One region of the Ensifer sp. LC384 genome, then DNA from elsewhere that is predicted to be linked to it. Evidence: riboswitches for the same ligand, from Rfam matches in the RefSeq annotation. Region 1 holds a riboswitch; the other holds the start of a gene.
What was found. A riboswitch is a leader RNA that binds a small molecule or an ion and turns the genes downstream of it on or off. The one in region 1 is predicted to bind S-adenosylmethionine.

Region 1 (4,206 bases):
CCCGCTCGGCTTCATCGTCGCCGATCCTCAAGGCAATGGCCTTGCCGGCGGGCTGCTGCTCTTCTCGTTCTACGTCAATGGATCGAGTTTCCTCGCCTATGCCGTCATGGCCGAGAAGCGATCGATGACGACGGATGTGCGGGGATCAAAATCGCTCTACTTCACCACGGGGCTCGCGGAGGCGACGGAGACGATTGTCGTCTTCCTGGCCTTCTGCCTGTTCCCGACGTGGTTTCCGGTGCTGGCGGCGCTGTTTGCGCTCGTTTGCCTTTATACGGCGCTGTCGCGCATCGTTCTTGCGCGGATGCAATTTCGCGACACGCCGTAGCGGCCGCCACCGATCACGGGGCGGCCGTACTTGTTTGGTGTCAGGCCTTGACGGCCTTCAGCGCGCGGGCGAAGTCCTCGACGATGTCGTCGCTGTCCTCGATGCCGGCGGAGAAGCGCACGGTGCCGGCGGAAATGCCGAGCTCGTCGCGGGCTTCGTCCGTCAGGTTCTTGTGCGTCGTCGTCGCCGGATGCGTGATCAGGCTCTTGGAATCGCCGAGATTGTTGGAGATGCGGGCGATCTGAAGCGCGTTCTGCAGCGCGAAGGCCGCGTCCTTGCCACCCTTGAGTTCGAAGGCGACGAGGGTCGAGCCGCCGGTCATCTGCTTGGCGATGATGTCGGCCTGCGGGTGGTCCTTGCGGCCGGGATAGATCACCTTAGCGACCTGCGGCTGCTCGGCAAGGAAGTCGGCGACGCGGCGGGCGTTCTCGGTCTGCTGCTTGACGCGCAGCGGCAGCGTCTCGATGCCCTTCAGCAACGTCCAGGCGTTGAACGGCGACATCGCCGGGCCGGTGTGGCGGAAGTAGTCGTGCAGGTGCTCGTTGATCCAGTCCTTGTCGGACAGAACCACGCCGCCGAGGCAACGGCCCTGGCCGTCGATATGCTTGGTGGCGGAGTAGACGACGATATGTGCGCCGAGCTCCAGCGGCTTCTGGAAGAGCGGCGTGGCGAAGACGTTGTCGACCACCACCTTGGCGCCAATCTGGTTGGCGAGCTTGGACACGCCGGCAATGTCGATCACTTCGAGCGTCGGGTTGGTCGGGCTTTCCAGGAAGAAGACCTTGGTGTTCTTCTGGATTGCCTTTTCCCAGTTGGCGAGATCGCGGCCGTCGACCAGGGTGCATTCGATGCCGTATTTCGGCGCCAGCGTCTCGACCACCCAGCGGCAGGAGCCGAAGAGGGCGCGGGCGGCAACGATGTGGTCGCCGGCCTTCAGCTGGCATAAAATGGCGGCAGCGACGGCGGCCATGCCCGATGCCGTGGCGCGCGCATCTTCGGCGCCTTCGAGCATGCACATGCGCTTTTCGAACATGTCGTTGGTGGGGCTGCCGTAACGGGCATAGATGAAGCCTTCGGTCTCGCCCTTGAAGCGCGCTTCCGCGGCCTCGGACGTCTCGTAGACGAAGCCCTGGGTGAGGAAGATCGCCTCGGAGGTCTCGCCGTGCTGGGAGCGGGTCGTTCCGCCGTGGACGAGTTGGGTTGCCGGGCGCCAGTTTTTGCTCATGTGACGGTCACCTTCAAAAACAAAAAAAACCGGCCGCGTGAAGGGCCGGTTTGATACCCGGCCTTTTTAGCTACTTGTTTAACGTGGCTGCAAGCCGACCGGCCAAATCACCACGGGATAAAGCTCCAATACTGCTTGGGTGCGCTTGCGTCAATTCCTGGAGTTTGGTTTTGTCTCGCAACTGAAAAGAGGATCGAAATGGGCCGCGAGACTGGGATTTTGGCCGACCGCGCGATCGCCGCGCTGTTTGCGACCGGACGCTTGAAAAGCGAAAAGGCGCTGGATCAAGATCAGATCCAGCCGGCAAGCCTCGACCTGCGCCTTGGCGCCAAGGCATTTCGCGTGCGCGCGAGCTTCATGCCAGGCCCGGCTCACCTCGTTGCCGACAAGCTCGACCGGCTGAAGCTGCATGTCGTCGATCTCTCCGACGGCGCCGTGCTGGAGACCGGCTGCGTCTATATCGTGCCGCTGATGGAAAGCCTCGACCTGCCGGAGACCATGTCGGCTTCGGCGAACCCGAAAAGCTCCACCGGCCGCCTCGACATCTTCACCCGCGTCATCACCGATCGCGCCCAGGAGTTCGACAAGATCCCGGCGGGATATCGCGGGCCGCTCTATCTCGAAATCAGTCCGCGCACCTTCCCGATCGTCGTGCGGCGCGGCTCGCGGCTGTCGCAGATCCGTTTCCGCACCGGCCAGTCGCTTCTCTCCGAACAGGAACTGCTGGCGCTGCATGAAAGCGATGTGCTGGTTGCGAGCGACAAGCCGAATGTCAGCGGCGGCGGGATCGCCCTGTCGATCGATCTCAAGGGCACCGGCCCGGACGGGCTGATCGGCTACCGCGGCAAGCACCACACCGCAGTCGTCGATGTCGACAAGAAGGCGCAGCACGCCGTGTTCGACTTCTGGGAGCCGCTCTACAGCCGCGGCCGCGACGAGCTGATCCTCGATCCCGACGAGTTCTACATTCTCGTTTCGCGCGAAGCCGTGCATGTTCCGCCGCTCTACGCCGCCGAGATGACGCCGTTCGATCCGTTGGTCGGCGAATTCCGCGTGCATTATGCCGGCTTCTTCGACCCGGGCTTCGGCCATGCCTCCGCCGGCGGCAGCGGCAGCCGGGCCGTGCTCGAAGTGCGCAGCCACGAGGTTCCCTTCATCCTGGAGCATGGCCAGATTGTCGGCCGGTTGGTCTATGAGCACATGCTGGAGCGTCCGGAGGGGCTTTACGGGCTCGGCCTTGGTTCCAATTATCAGGCGCAGGGCCTCAAGCTCTCCAAGCATTTCCACGCGGAGTAACAGAAAAAGGACCGTTGCGCGGCGACGCGGCGCAACGGTCCTTGACAGATGCACGCGGTTGAGGAAGTTTCCGAAGCGCTGCGGGTGTAGTTCAGTGGTAGAACGCCAGCTTCCCAAGCTTGATGTCGTCGGTTCGATCCCGATCACCCGCTCCACTTTTTTCTTCGAGGTCAGCCCACCGGGTTTTGAGCCGGCGCTCCTGAGGGCGACGGTTCGAACCGCAGGGCGCCGAAGCCAGTAGCCAGCCCGGTTCCATCCGGCTAATCTTCCAATCGACCATGAATCATCTGCGGCCGCACAGGCCGTGCCGCAACACCCAAGAGACGTGCTGGCCATTGCCCATGAAAATCCACCGACTGCTGGCTCTGTGCGTGTATCTGATGGCGGGCTCGCTCGCCGCCCAGCCCAAGGATCTGCCCAATCTGTTCGACGCGCGCGAGCGCATTGCCAAGCCGGATCTGACCGGCCTTGCCCGCCTGCGGTTCCTGACCACGGTGGATTTCCCGCCGTTCAACTTCATCGACCAATCGGGCAAGCTTTCGGGCTTCCATGTCGACCTGGTGCGCGAGATCTGCCGCGAACTCGATATCGAAGCCAAATGCCAGATCCAGGCGGTGACCTATGCCGAGCTGCTGCCGGCACTGGAAGAGGGGCAGGGGGAGGCGGTCGCCGCCGGCATCGCCGTCAGCCCGGAGCTGCGTCAGCGCTTCGGCTTCTCGCGGCCCTTCATGCGGCTTCCGGCGCGCTTCGCCGTCAACACCAAGGCGGCCGGTGCCGTCCCCGATCCCACGGGCCTAAAGGGCAAGCCGGTCGGCGTTGTTTCCGGCACCACGCATGAGGTGATGTTCAGGGCCTTCTTCCCCAAGCTGGAAGCCAAGGTCTTTCCAGATCGCGATGCGATGCTCGCCGCCCTGCAAAAGGGCGAGGTGCCGGCGGTCTTTTCCGACGGCATGCAGCTTTCCTTCTGGGTGTCCGGCAGCGCGGCTGCCGGCTGCTGCTCGCTCATCGACGGCGCTTATTTCTCACAGCGTTTTCTTGGCGAGGGCCTGACGATCATGAACCGCAAGGCTGAGCCGGCGCTGACGCAGGCGATCGACCATGCCTTGCTGGCACTTTCGCGCAGCGGTAGGCTGGACGAGATCTACCTGCGCTATTTCCCGAACGGTATTTACTAAAGCATGCATGCCGTTGTCGCAAAACCGCTCCGCACTTTTGTGCGGCATGCTTTACAGCGCCGCGCGTCAAACATGACGCGCTAAGGACGCTGTAACACTTTAAACTTGCTGCATAATTTATCCCTAAATCGATTCCGATTTAAGGAATTATGCGGTAGTCAGCTGCGCCGGAACGGCAGAAG
Region 2 (4,206 bases), on a different contig from region 1:
GCGCCAAAATAGGGGGAATGGGCGAGATAGCTTTCGAGATCGGTAAAGCCGAGCACCAGCGGCGGTTCATGGCCGTCCAGCCGCAGGTCCTGGATCACGGTTCCCCAGGTGAGGATATGAGCGGTCAGGCCGCCGCCGGAAAGCACGACACGATGAACCGGCTCACCCGATGGCAGGTGTCCGAAGATTTCCGTGTCCGCATGCTTGTCCATTGCCTGGCCCCCCCTACAGCGCCGCGCGTCCTAGCAGACGCGCAAAGGTCGCTGTAACACTTTGAGTTGCTGCATGTTTTATCCTTAAATCGGCTAGGATTTATGGAAACATGCAGTCCTCGCGGCAAGCAACCTGCGTCATTTCAGGTGGATCGGCAACCGGAAATCGAGATTTTCTGCGGTAGATTCAGCGCGATAGTTGTTTTGTCGCGTCCTGCAGTCCGGCGAGCGTCAAGGGAAACATCCACCCGCCGAGAAGGCTCCTGATCATGCCGATCGACTGGGTATGGCCCCAGTGCTGCTCGGGGACCGGATTGAGCCAGATGGATCGGGGAAAGTGGGCGGCGATACGCGAGAGCCAAAGCCCGCCGGCTTCGTCGTTCCAATGTTCGACCGAGCCGCCGGGGTGGCTGATCTCATAGGGGCTCATCGATGCGTCGCCGACGAAGATCGCGCGGTAGTCGCTGCCGAAGGTGCGCAGCAGCTCCGTCGTGCGGGTGATGTCGGCGCGGCGGCGACGATTGTCCTTCCACAGGCCCTCGTAGACGCAATTGTGGAAGTAGAAGTGCTCCATGTGGCGGAATTCGCCGCGTGCCGCCGAAAACAGCTCCTCGACGATGCGGATATGGTCGTCCATCGAACCGCCGACATCGAAGAACATCAGGAGCTTGACGGCGTTGCGCCGTTCCGGCCGGGTCACGACATCGAGATAACCGTGCTCGGCGGTGGCGCGGATCGTACCGGAAAGGTCGAGTTCGTCGGCAGCACCCTGGCGCACCCAGCGCCGCAGGCGTTTGAGCGCCACCTTGATGTTGCGCGTGCCGAGCTCGATCGTGTCGTCGTAATCCCTGAATTCGCGCCGGTCCCAGACCTTGACCGCGCGGCGGTGCCGCGAGCCGTCCTGGCCGATCCTGACACCTTCGGGATTGTAGCCATAGGCGCCGAAGGGGGAGGTGCCGGCAGTACCGATCCATTTGGAGCCGCCCTGGTGGCGCCCCTCTTGTTCGCGCAGCCGCTGGCGCAAGGTCTCCATCAGGGTCTCGAAGCCGCCAAGGGATTCGACCAGGCGTTTCTCTTCCTCGGTCAGATATTTCTCGGCAAGCTTGCGCAGCCATTCCTCGGGAATGGCCGCCTGCTCGAACTCGTCCGAGGGATTGATGGCCTCAAGGCCGGAAAAGCAATGCCGGAAGACGCCGTCGAAGCGGTCGATGTGGCGCTCGTCCTTCACCAGCGCCGTGCGCGCGAGGAAATAGAACGCCTCGATATCGAAGCTGGCGATGCCCGCCTCCATGCCCTCGATCAACGACAGGAATTCCCGGAGCGTGACCGGGATCTTCGCAGCCTTCAATTCGAGGAAGAAGGGGATGAACATTGGAGCCTCCGAGCCCTAGCGTTCTCCCCTGCCGATCATGTCCAGCTCGTAGGGCGTCGTCTGGTACATCTCGTTGATCCAGTTGCCGAAGAACAGATGCGCGTGGCTGCGCCAGCGGTTCTGCGGCGGCAGGGTCGAATCATTGTGCGGGAAGTAGTCGTGCGGCAGCTTGATCGGCGCGCCCGCATCCACATCCCGGAAATACTCGTCCGACAGCGATGTGGAATCATACTCCACGTGATTGAACATGTAGAGGCGCTTGCCCTTCTTCTCGTGCACGAGGCAGACGCCCATCTCTTTCGATTCCATCAGGATTTCCAGGTCGGCCACCCGGTCGATGTCGGCGCGGCGCACTTCGGTCCAGCGCGACACCGGCACGGCGAAATCGTCGGAAAAGCCGTTGAGATAGACGGAGGAGGGCTGCAGGTTCTGGTGGCGGTAGACGCCGAAGGCTTTCTCCTTCAGCGGATATTTCGGCACGCCGTGGAAATGATAGATCGCCGCCATCGCGCCCCAGCAGACGTTCAGCGTCGAATGCACATTGGTCGTCGTCCAGTCGAGGATGCGCTTCAACTCGTCCCAGTAGGTGACGTCCTCGTATTCCAGCGTTTCGACCGGGGCGCCGGTGATGATGAAGCCGTCGAACTTGCGGGCCTTCACCTCTTCCCAGGTCTCGTAGAAGGCGAGCAGGTGTTCCTCGGAGGTGTTTTTTGCCCGGTGCGCGCCGATGCGGATCAGCGACAACTCGACCTGCAGCGGCGAGGCGCCGATGAGGCGCGCCATCTGGATCTCGGTCTTGATCTTGTTCGGCATGAGGTTCAGGAGCCCGATCTGGAGCGGGCGGATATCCTGACGGATCGCCACGGTCTCGGTCATCACCCGCACGCCCTCGGTCGCGAGGGTTTCGAAGGCGGGCAGCGTATCGGGTATCTTGATGGGCATGGGGCTTCCACTCGATCAATACAAAAAAACCGGCGGCGATTGATCGCGACCGGTCCTCGGAAAATCCACGTTTCCTCGGCCCTTTAGCGATTTGTTTAACGTGGCTGCAAGCCGGCCGGCCAAATCACCACGGTTCATTTGATAGCGCGGCAAGGCCGCGGGGGTCAATGAAAAACGATTCGCCGGCTAAAAGGCCCCTCATCCCGCTGCCGCGACCGCTTTATTCCCCTTCACGCTTGCAGCAGATGACAAAGGTTGCAGCCGCCGCTCCCCTCTCCCCGCGTGCGGGGAGAGGGTTAGGGTGAGGGGCGAGCGACCGCCGAGCGGCGACGGGCAACTTGGGTTTGCAGCAAGTCCAGACCGTCCTGCATCCCGTATCCAAGCCGGTTGCGAGCCTCGCTCTGGCTGAGCCAGAAGAAGCGAAAGCGGATCGGCGGGCCACCGCTGAACGGCGTCATCTCCAGATGCAGCCAGGTTTCCCGTTGTTCGCCGGCAAGCTTCACATGGAAATAGTGCCGGCGATGGCAGATTTGCCGGCCGTTCTTGGTGAAGCGGTAGTCCTGCGTTGCAAGCGGCAAGACGATCGTCGGTGGCGCCAGCCCGGTTTCCTCGGCGAATTCGCGCAGGGCGGCGGCCTCGGGGCTTTCGCCCGGTTCCATCGTTCCACCGGGAACCTGCAGGTCGATATCCGGAAAGTCCGGCTCGTCGAAGACGAGCAGATGCTCCCGCCAGGTGGCGTAGATCAGAACCTTGTGGGCGTTTGGCCTCATCCGTCGCGGCGTGCCATGAAGGCCAGGCGCTCGAAGAGGTGGACGTCCTGCTCGTTCTTGAGAAGCGCGCCGTGCAGCTTCGGCAGCATGGTTTTGGGATCGGCGCGCAGGTCGACCGGGTCGATCTCGTCGGCGACGAGCAGGCGGATCCAGTCGAGCGCTTCGGAGGTCGAAGGCTTCTTCTTCAGCCCTGGCACCTGACGGATATCGTAGAAAGCGGCAAGGGCTGCCGAAAGCAGCGTCTTGCGGATGCCGGGATAGTGCACCTCGACGATGCGCGCGAGCGTGTCGGCGTCGGGAAAGCGGATATAGTGGAAGAAGCAGCGGCGCAGGAAGGCGTCCGGCAGTTCCTTCTCGTTGTTGGAGGTGATGACGACGATCGGCCGCTGGCGGGCGTGGATCGTTTCGTTGGTCTCATAGACGTGGAATTCCATCCGATCGAGCTCCTGTAGCAGATCGTTCGGAAACTCGATGTCGGCTTTGTCGATCTCGTCGATCAGCAACACCACCCGCCGCCCGGCCTCGAACGCCTGCCAGAGCTTGCCCTTGCGGATGTAGTTCTTGACGTCGTTGACACGCTCGTCGCCGAACTGGCTGTCGCGCAGGCGCGAGACGGCGTCATATTCGTAAAGCCCCTGCTGGGCCTTGGTCGTCGACTTGACGTTCCATTCGATGAGGTCGAGCCCGAGGGCTGCCGCAACCTGCCGGGCAAGCTCGGTCTTGCCGGTGCCCGGCTCGCCCTTGACGAGCAGCGGCCGTTCCAGCCGGATCGCAGCGTTGACGGCGATCATCAGGTCCTTGTCGGCGATATAGTCGGCGGTGCCTTCGAATTGCATGGGCTTCTTCCGGTCGTGGCGATGCGGACAACGGCTCTGCGAAGAACCCGACGTCGTGCCTCTGCAGTAGCGCA

Region 2: linked by a shared signal. The riboswitch ahead of metA (homoserine O-succinyltransferase) and the one ahead of BC363_RS12335 (O-succinylhomoserine sulfhydrylase) in region 1 are both predicted to bind S-adenosylmethionine.

What each region holds. Positions count from the first base shown of each region.
Region 1 is NZ_MBST01000013.1:89,229-93,434, reverse strand. It holds gene BC363_RS12340 (CDP-alcohol phosphatidyltransferase family protein) at 1-328, shown strand, start outside; gene BC363_RS12335 (O-succinylhomoserine sulfhydrylase) at 369-1,553, opposite strand; SAM riboswitch at 1,599-1,677, opposite strand; gene BC363_RS12330 (2'-deoxycytidine 5'-triphosphate deaminase) at 1,752-2,849, shown strand; tRNA gene BC363_RS12325 (tRNA-Gly) at 2,930-3,004, shown strand; gene BC363_RS12320 (transporter substrate-binding domain-containing protein) at 3,191-4,024, shown strand; gene BC363_RS12315 (sterol desaturase family protein) at 4,183-4,206, opposite strand, start outside.
Region 2 is NZ_MBST01000056.1:144,202-148,407, forward strand. It holds gene BC363_RS28260 (aldose epimerase family protein) at 1-212, opposite strand, end outside; gene BC363_RS28265 (VWA domain-containing protein) at 400-1,584, opposite strand; gene metA (homoserine O-succinyltransferase) at 1,600-2,526, opposite strand; SAM riboswitch at 2,590-2,667, opposite strand; gene BC363_RS28275 (NUDIX domain-containing protein) at 2,823-3,296, opposite strand; gene BC363_RS28280 (MoxR family ATPase) at 3,293-4,132, opposite strand.